Regions from separate parts of the Bacillus tuaregi genome, predicted to be linked through region 4. Evidence: predicted binding sites of a transcription regulator. Region 4 holds the regulator's gene; each other region holds the start of a gene.
The links. The regulator Rex, encoded in region 4, represses fermentation and respiration genes when NADH is low (regulators of the CRP and FNR family bind a similar motif). The targets are predictions, from matches to a motif close to TTGTGAAATATTTCACAA.
Positions count from the first base shown of each region.

Region 1 (2,206 bases), on a different contig from region 4:
TATCATTGGTGAAATCGATATTATTATGCGTATAGGTTCCGCGTACATAGTATTCTTTATCGCCCCGCTTTTCGACAAACTCTTGAAACCTTGGAACGATATAATCATAGCTACCCTTTCCCGTTACGGTTTTGCGCAGGCGGTCGTGAATTTCTTTCCTGCCGTCAAGACTCAGGACAACATTGTACATTTCCTGATTCAGAAACTCGGTAACCTCATCGTTTAGCAGCATTCCGTTCGTCGTGAAGGTAAAGCGGAACTGCTTCTTATACTCTTTTTCCTTACTTCTGGCATAAGCAACAATCTGCTTGACCACCTTCCAGGCCATGAGCGGTTCGCCACCAAAGAAGTCGATATCAAGGTTACGATGATGTCCGGAGTTTTCTAGCAAATAATCAACTGCCTTCTTCCCAACCTCAAAGCTCATAATGGCTCTTTCTCCGTTATATTTCCCTTGACTAGCAAAGCAGTAGTCACAGGTGAGATTACAGGTATGGGCAACATTGAGACAAAGGGCTTTTACATAGGTCTTTCGATTTTTTACATCAATGGCGAGATTTTTATATTCATCTTCGGTAAAAAGCTGTCCGCTCACTTTTAATTCCTCGACTGCAGTGATGGTGTTGTGGATTTCTTCTGGTGAAATCTCAGGGTCAGCCTCATATTTTTTCAGCATGGCTGTTACGATTTCTTCTGCTGAGGCTGACTCATACAGTTCAATGATGTCATAGGCAAGGTCGTCGACCACATGCACAGAGCCGCTGTAGGTATCAAGCACAATGTTAAAGCCATTTAGTTTATATTGATGAATCATTTTTATCTCCTTTTTCACATAAAAATACCCGCCCAGCTGCAATCAGTTGGGCGGTTCGATCCTGTTTCCTATCTGTTTAGTGTGTTTTCACACTTCTGATTTGCAATGCCGCAAGAGGTTTTGCAGGCAGATTGACAAGAGGTTTGACATGCGCCGCATCCTCCGTGCTGTGCAGTGTCCATCAGTTTACGAGTGCTGAGTGTTACGATTCTTTTCATAAAAGAAAACTCCTTTTGAAATAGTTTTCGGAAAAAGTGACAAATTTGTGAACTTATTCACATTTGTTCTTCAAGGATAATTTTAGCAATTCATCCAATTGCCGTCAATTTTTTATCGATGGATTTCTTTTGAGATTTGTTTTCGAACAAAAAGAAAGCCAGCAGCTGTTTTCCGTCAGCTGCTGGCCAAGCGCAGTATATAAATATATAGAAGGAAAAGAAATAAACCGATGGGGGAAAATCCACCATGCGGGTAAAACCAACATTGATAGGGAAATAAAAAATTCAAAGTAAAACTGACCATCGGGGCATCCACCCCGTCTGGGTAATGCATTAAAGCACTGGGGGACTGTCCCCCAATTAGGTAATGCGTTAAAGCGTTGGGGGACTGTCCCCCACTCAAGTAAAGCGTTAATCCGACGGGGGTACCCACCCCTTTAAGCTTTGTTTGACCTTTAAGTCCCCCGCGGATTAGTTTTTATATGTGAACCGTAGAATTCGCAGAATTAAACGGTTGCTGGTACTTTTTGTAGCATTGTGCCGTTTTGGGCAAAGTTTGTATGCCATGAGAAGGCTTTTTCTAGCACGTGAGGTGTTTGACCGCCTCTTTGTAGTGCTTCTTCATAGTATTCACGTAATTGTTCACGATACATTGGATGTGCACAATTATCGATAATGAGTCCGACTCTTTCTCTCGGTGCTAATCCACGTAAATCGGCATAGCCTTGCTCAGTTACGATAACATCTACATCATGCTCCGTATGGTCTACGTGTGATACAAATGGTACGATACTTGAAATGTCGCCGCCTTTAGCGATGGACTTTGTTACAAAGATAGCTAAGCGGGCATTTCTCGCAAAATCACCTGAGCCGCCAATTCCGTTCATCATTTTTGTTCCAAGAACATGTGTGGAATTGACATTTCCATAAATATCTAACTCTAATGCTGTATTGATTGAAATTAATCCGAGTCGGCGGATGATTTCAGGATGATTCGAAATCTCCTGTGGACGCATGATTAACTTATCGCGATAGTTTTCAAAGTTTGCAAACACATGATTCATTTTTTCTTCTGAAAGCGTCAATGAACAACATGAGGCAAAATCTACCTTGCCAGCATCGATTAAATCGAATACCGCATCCTGTAGCACCTCAGAATAAACTTCTAAGTTTT
Region 1 is NZ_LT629730.1:358,029-360,234, reverse strand. Features, by position in the region: gene scfB (thioether cross-link-forming SCIFF peptide maturase) at 1-814, opposite strand, end outside; gene scfA (six-cysteine ranthipeptide SCIFF) at 883-1,032, opposite strand; gene BQ5321_RS02315 (acetyl-CoA hydrolase/transferase family protein) at 1,539-2,206, opposite strand, start outside.
Region 1: scfA (six-cysteine ranthipeptide SCIFF) is a predicted target of Rex. The motif match lies at 1,078-1,095, and genes of this name have one in related genera.

Region 2 (2,206 bases), 1.1 Mb from region 4:
ATACAGGCTCACAAATGTCCTATTCAACTCCATTAGGTCATATGACAAGTACAACGAATGTTGGGCGTGCGCAAAAAGGGAAGAAATTCCATCATAAAGATACGGCACAAATCATGGCATCAACCAATATTCCGTATGTCTTTACAGGCACAGAAGCATTCCCACAAGATCTTGTGAAAAAAGCCGCAAAGGCACAATGGTATGCCAAAAATGTTGGTACTGTATACGGGAAAATTTTAATTGCTTGTCCGTTAAACTGGAAATCAAATGACAAGGATGGAGAAAAAATTGTCGGGGCAGCCGTGAATTCATGCTTTTTCCCGCTTTACGAGGTCGAGCAGGGTGAAACAACGATTACGTATGATCCAGAAGCAAAAAAGAAACGTATTCCGGTTTCTGATTGGCTTAACTATATGGGTAAGACAAAGCATTTATTAAAAGAAGAGAACAAGCCTATTTTATTAGATTTCGAAGCAGAAATTGAAAGAAGATGGCAAATTCTTAAAGCTAAGCACGAAAATCCGCTTCTATAATGCAGTAAACTAAAAAAAGTCGAGATTCTGGTAATGATACACAGTATCTCGACTTTTTATTTGGATGAAATCTTATAAATAGTGGGGGAATACTTTTAGATTATGAGGTAATGGCTATTTTGGACCAAAGCAACATATATTTTATATTCCTTTTTCTTTCACCTCTTTGCCGACGGTTTTTGCGAAAAGAAGATTGATATTGGTATATGAGCTGATCTAATTCTTGGCTGCATTTAATGGTATCATTATTAGTTAGACCCTTTTCATGAGCTAATTCTATCATCTTTTCTCGTTTCTTCTGAATCTCAGCTAATATGGTCTTTTTCTTGTCTTGCAACGAACTTCCTCCTGCCCCAACAATTTCTCATAGTAAATATGGAAAAACTACCCTTGTTGAATTATTGCAATAATTTTTAATATTGTAAATAGAATCGCAATATTAGACATTTTTTTTACTTAAAAAATGTTTCGACATATAAAAGAATATGAGCAATGGTTTGATCTACATGATATTTATATTGTGATAACCATCACTACAGCAGTTGAAAGGATTGTTTATAGTGTAATTACAATAAAAAAGAGGAAAATTTTTAAACCATGAAAGGGGTAATAGAAATGGAAGGCTGTATGAGTTCTATGATGGGGAATGATCCAGTGAAGTATAGTGAAGGCTTCGTAAAGCTACTTGCTGACCATGATGCTTTAAGGGAGCAGTTAGACGAATTGCTTCAAATGGTTCATCACCTAGAGAATCAAGTGGAGAAGGCGAAAGTTTTTACTGCCTTAACTGAGAATGTTGTGGTCTTTTTTAAGGCTCTTGAAGCCCATTCGGAAAAAGAAGAGACGATTCTTTTCCCGATGCTAGAGACCTTTATTGGAAAAAACGGTGGACCTATTGCCGTAATGGAGTATGAGCATGAGCAGGCTAAAGGATTAATTCAAGCCTTTCTAGCAAAGGCCGCTTTATTATTGAGCGATGTGGAAATGGTATCACATGCTACGCTGGTTAAAGAGGCCCATTCGCTTTTAAACTCGCATTTTATGAAAGAGGAAAATGTGTTATTTCCGATGGGAGAAAGACTATTTAGCGATACTGAAAAAGAAGAATTATTCGAGAAACTATCTATGTAGTGTTCATCATGATTAAAAAATAGCCGAAGGGTGTGTTCACACCCTTCGGCTATTTTTTATTTTCTTGTTAGGTGCACAAGATTTAAGTCTCTACCCTCATTTTGCATTAATTCAATCGGGAGTTGCTTCGCTTACGGGTAGAGATATTGTAACCGTAGTTCCTTTATTTACTTTGCTATCAAAGGTGATTTCTCCCCCAAAGGAATCAATGATTCTTTTACAGACAACAAGTCCGAGGCCTGTGCCGGTCTCTTTTGAAGTATAAAAAGGTTTAAATATTTTTTTCATCTCTTTAGCAGAAATGCCCATTCCCGTATCAGAAATTAGAAGCTGACATGCGTTATTTTTTAACTGAAGGTTTATGGTCAACTGTCCTCTTGTTTGCATGGATTCAATTGCATTTTTACAAATATTTAACAAGACCTGTTTCATTTGGTCCTTAGAACAATGAACAAAAATGGGATTGTCTGGTATCAGAAATTTACATTCATGATGATATCGTTTTGCTTCATAATCAATTAACGGTACTAATTCTGTTAGAA
Region 2 is NZ_LT629731.1:2,945,650-2,947,855, reverse strand. Features, by position in the region: gene BQ5321_RS16475 (transketolase C-terminal domain-containing protein) at 1-533, shown strand, start outside; gene BQ5321_RS16470 (aspartyl-phosphate phosphatase Spo0E family protein) at 634-870, opposite strand; gene BQ5321_RS16465 (hemerythrin domain-containing protein) at 1,149-1,664, shown strand; gene BQ5321_RS16460 (PAS domain-containing sensor histidine kinase) at 1,776-2,206, opposite strand, start outside.
Region 2: BQ5321_RS16465 (hemerythrin domain-containing protein) is a predicted target of Rex. The motif match lies at 953-970, and genes of this name have one in related genera.

Region 3 (2,206 bases), 2.3 Mb from region 4:
TTCTTGTACCAAATTCCCTTACAACTTCTTCATTTGTTGTATGAATAACGGCTGAGTGACCAAGACCGCCAAATTCGAGCATTTCTTCCGCTCTTGTAAGACCCTCTTCAAGGCTATTTACCTTAAAGCAGGCAAGGACTGGACTTAGCTTCTCTCGTGACAGCGGATATTGGGCACCGACACCCTTTAATTCTGCAATCAGAATCTTCGTATCCTCTGGCACGTTTACACCAGCCATTTTCGCAATGAAATGGGCAGGCTTTCCGACAATATCGGGATTAACGGCGCATGATTTTTCATTGATAACCAGTTTCTCAACCTTGGCTCTTTCTTCTTCATTTAAAAAGTAGCAGTTATTGGCTATTAATTCACTTTTGGCTTCTGCGTAAATTTCTTTATCTATAATAACGGCCTGCTCTGAGGCACAAATCATTCCATTGTCAAAGGTTTTAGATAAAATCAAATCATTTATTGAGCGATGAAGATTGGCAGACTTTTCGATATAACAAGGAACATTACCAGGTCCTACTCCAAGCGCTGGTTTTCCTGAACTGTAAGCTGATTTAACCATGCCAGAACCGCCAGTAGCTAAAATAAGTGAAATATGATCATGGTGCATCAATAATCTTGTTGCTTCTAATGACGGTTTTTCAATCCATTGAATACAATGTTCAGGAGCTCCTGCTAGAATCGCAGCATCCCTCACAATCCTCGCTGCTTCACTGCTGCATTTTTGCGCAGATGGATGGAAAGCAAAAATAATTGGATTACGGGTTTTTATGGCAATTATAGCCTTAAATAATGTAGTTGATGTTGGATTTGTAACCGGTGTTACACCAGCAATCACTCCAACTGGTTCAGCGATTTCGAAGGTTCCTTCCAACTCATTTTCATTAATAATGCCTACTGTTTTATCATATTTAATATTGTTATAGATATATTCAGTTGCAAAAATGTTTTTAATGATTTTATCTTCATAAACGCCTCTACCCGTTTCCTCTACAGCTAACTTGGCAAGAGGCATATGCTGGTCAATACCGGCAACAGCCATATTTTTTACAATTTCATCAATCTTTTCCTGATCGAATGAATGAAATTCCTTTAATGCCTTTAAGCCATTATCCACAAGAGTATCAATCATTTCAGGTACTGATGGTGATTCTACTTTACTTTTTTCCATAACTTCTCTTTCTTTTACAGCCATTTGTTTACCTCCAAATTTGTGAAGTATTTCACATTAGTTGTCAAAAAAAAATAATTAAATAAAAAACATGATGTGTCACCTGATGGGGCTTGCAGTTGTGGATGATTATTCCCGCACAGGGTTTCTTGGTATTTTCTCGAATGATATATCAGAGAATTTACTCGAATTGTTCTTAACGATCACTACAAAATTATTTGTCCATATATAAGAAGGAAGCTTAGTGCTTTCCTTTATAACCATCGCCTCAAAACGATCTCCCACTAATCCTTCGAAATCATCCTGTGTATACGTTTCTGTGTCGGTAGAAAAGTTCATCCATTTACAAACCATCATGTTTATCACTCCTTTGTTTTTCTATGGTATTAGAATAACACATAAAATCCATCATAGATTGTGAAATATTGAACAAATTATGAACTATTTTCACATTCTTCTTCGCCAAATCAACCCATTACCCTATTAACGTACCGGGGGACTGTCCCCCGGCGCTTTAATGCGTCAGAGAACAATCCCCTATTGTAGTTATGACTATAAAAGTGCTTATTTGGTTGATTTGGAGTGCGAGTGCTGAGATTTCTTTTGTTCTTGTTGAATTTGTTTATTGATGGTGCTTCGCTGTAGCTTTAAGGCGCGGATTTTTTCCGTAACAGCTTCGTTCGATGCATCCTTCTGTAGTTGTCGGTACAGATCCAGCATTTCCATATTAACCTTTTTATATTTATTCCAAAGATTACGAATTTTCAACGTTTGCTCTGCTATATATTCCCCTTTTTTTAGCTTATCCATTATCTCGTTCTGCCAGGATGGATCGCCAAGCTTTCCTGCTAGAAGATACAAATCTAAATATTCATCAACTGTTAGTAGTTTTTTCATCTTATTCCCCTTCCCATACAAAAATCATCTTCTTTTTAGAAGAGAACTTTTTTGTATAAAAAAGAAATCTCCCCCTATCTTTCAAAGCCAAGCTTTGCTGGATTTAGCACCATTCAAAATATATCTGCG
Region 3 is NZ_LT629731.1:1,687,256-1,689,461, reverse strand. Features, by position in the region: gene adhE (bifunctional acetaldehyde-CoA/alcohol dehydrogenase) at 1-1,204, opposite strand, end outside; gene BQ5321_RS10360 (hypothetical protein) at 1,310-1,537, opposite strand; gene BQ5321_RS10355 (hypothetical protein) at 1,745-2,077, opposite strand; SAM riboswitch class I at 2,149-2,206, opposite strand, start outside.
Region 3: adhE (bifunctional acetaldehyde-CoA/alcohol dehydrogenase) is a predicted target of Rex. The motif match lies at 1,221-1,238, and genes of this name have one in related genera.

Region 4 (2,206 bases):
TACAAAGTAAAGACAAATACCTATAAAATAGTGTATCATTTATAAAGAGGGGTTTTTATATGGCTGAGTTTACTCATTTTAATGAGCAAGGCAGAGCAAAGATGGTAGATGTCAGTGAGAAAGCTGAGTCCTTTCGAACTGCGGCTGCAATATCAAGTATTATTGTGAGTCAGGAAATATATGATAAAATAACGAATAACCAAATGAAAAAGGGAGACGTTTTAGCGGTTGCCCAGGTTGCAGGAATAATGGCAGCAAAAAAGACATCGGATATTATTCCCATGTGTCATCCGCTTTCATTAACTGGTGTTGATATCTCATTTTCATGGGAATCAAAGAATGAAGATTATGAATTGTTTATTAAAGTTTTTGTTAAAACGAAAGGGAGCACTGGAGTAGAAATGGAAGCCCTCACTGCCGCGTCTGTGTGCGCTTTAACAGTCTATGATATGTGTAAAGCAATCGATAAAGGAATGGTGATAGGAGAGACATATTTAGTAGAGAAAACAGGTGGCAAAAACGGGGACTTTAAAAGGATGTAAAAATGAAAGTGTTTACAGACAGGTGTTTAGTCATTAATGGCCCGTACACAAAGTGAAAAAGGAATAAGGAAGGGAAAAGGGGGATTCGAATGGCAAATGAAACGACCAAGATACCGCAAGCAACAGCAAAGAGATTGCCTTTATATTATCGATTTTTAACAAATTTACACGCGTCTGGAAAACAAAGAGTATCTTCAGCTGAGCTTAGTGAAGCAGTGAAGGTAGATTCAGCAACAATCCGGAGAGATTTTTCTTATTTTGGTGCATTGGGTAAAAAAGGTTATGGATATAATGTTCAGTATTTGCTATCCTTTTTCCGTAAAACTTTGGACCAGGATGAACTGACAAAGGTGGCTTTAATTGGAGTCGGAAATCTTGGAACGGCCTTTTTAAATTATAATTTCTTAAAAAATAATAACACCAAAATTGCAGTCGCTTTTGACGTACAGGCAGATAAAGTCGACCATAAGATTGGGAATGTACCTGTCTATCATATGGATAATCTTGAAAAGGTTATAGAGGAACAGGGAATTGAGGTTGCCATACTAACCATTCCGGCACCGGTAGCCCAATTTGTGACAGACCGGCTGTTGAAGGCTAATATAAGGGGAATATTAAACTTTACACCTGCTCGTTTAACAGTGCCTGCACATGTACGCGTACACCATATAGATCTAGCAGTAGAGCTTCAATCACTTGTATACTTCTTAAAGCACTATTCAATAGAAGAAGAAGCAACAGATGAATAAAAAAATGGCCCTTATAGGGTCATTTTTTTGTCTGCTGCTTTTTTAGCTGAAAGTGAAACAGAATCATTCGAATTCCTGAACCAAAGTCAAAGGTGGCAAGGATAATAAGCAAGATGGTGAAAAATCCCCAGCCGCCATCCTCGTTAATATTTTGAATCGCGAAGAAGGTAAATAATGTACCAAGAAATATATAAATGATACCCGAAAAAAGCGGTGATTGTCTCAAAGCATAATCCTCCATGAATTAAGATTTATAATGGTTGGAACAAATCCGGATATAGCTGCATAATCACGACAATGGTATTCATTGATACATGAGCGAAAATCGGGACCAGTATCCGTTTTGTTTTGACATACAAAAAAGCAAACGTAAAGCCCATTGCTGAGTATAGGAGTACGTGTTCTGGCTCCCCATGTGCAAAGGCAAAAATAAGTGAACTGATAAGACCGGCTAGAAAGAAATTCAATCGGGTGTAAAGAGCCCCGAATAGAATTTTACGGAACACAATTTCTTCTAGAATGGGTCCAATAATGGAAGTGACAAGGATGACCATAGGAGCTGTCTTAATGAGATTAACGATTTGCTCTGTGTTATCTGATCCTATTTCAATACCAAGCAAATATTCAATATTTGCTGCTGTAATTTGGGCAAAGAAGGCCAAAAAAATTCCTCCAACGGCCCAATACATGGAGTCTCGAGGTGACAAAGCCCTTTCATTGCGAACAGGGTTTGTCCATTCCCTTCGTAGGAGAAAAAGAATGATGATGAGAGTAACAGAAAAGCTAATCATTATCCATAAGGAAACAGATAGTTCCGCCATTTCCTGAGGGCTCTTTCCTAATAAACTACCAAAATAAGTGACAAGAGGTACCCCTAAAATCCCGGAAAGGTGCATGAATGTATATGCAATCAAA
Region 4 is NZ_LT629731.1:4,002,911-4,005,116, reverse strand. Features, by position in the region: gene moaC (cyclic pyranopterin monophosphate synthase MoaC) at 60-542, shown strand; gene BQ5321_RS21585 (redox-sensing transcriptional repressor Rex) at 632-1,291, shown strand; gene BQ5321_RS21580 (YdiK family protein) at 1,311-1,517, opposite strand; gene BQ5321_RS21575 (CPBP family intramembrane glutamic endopeptidase) at 1,543-2,206, opposite strand, start outside.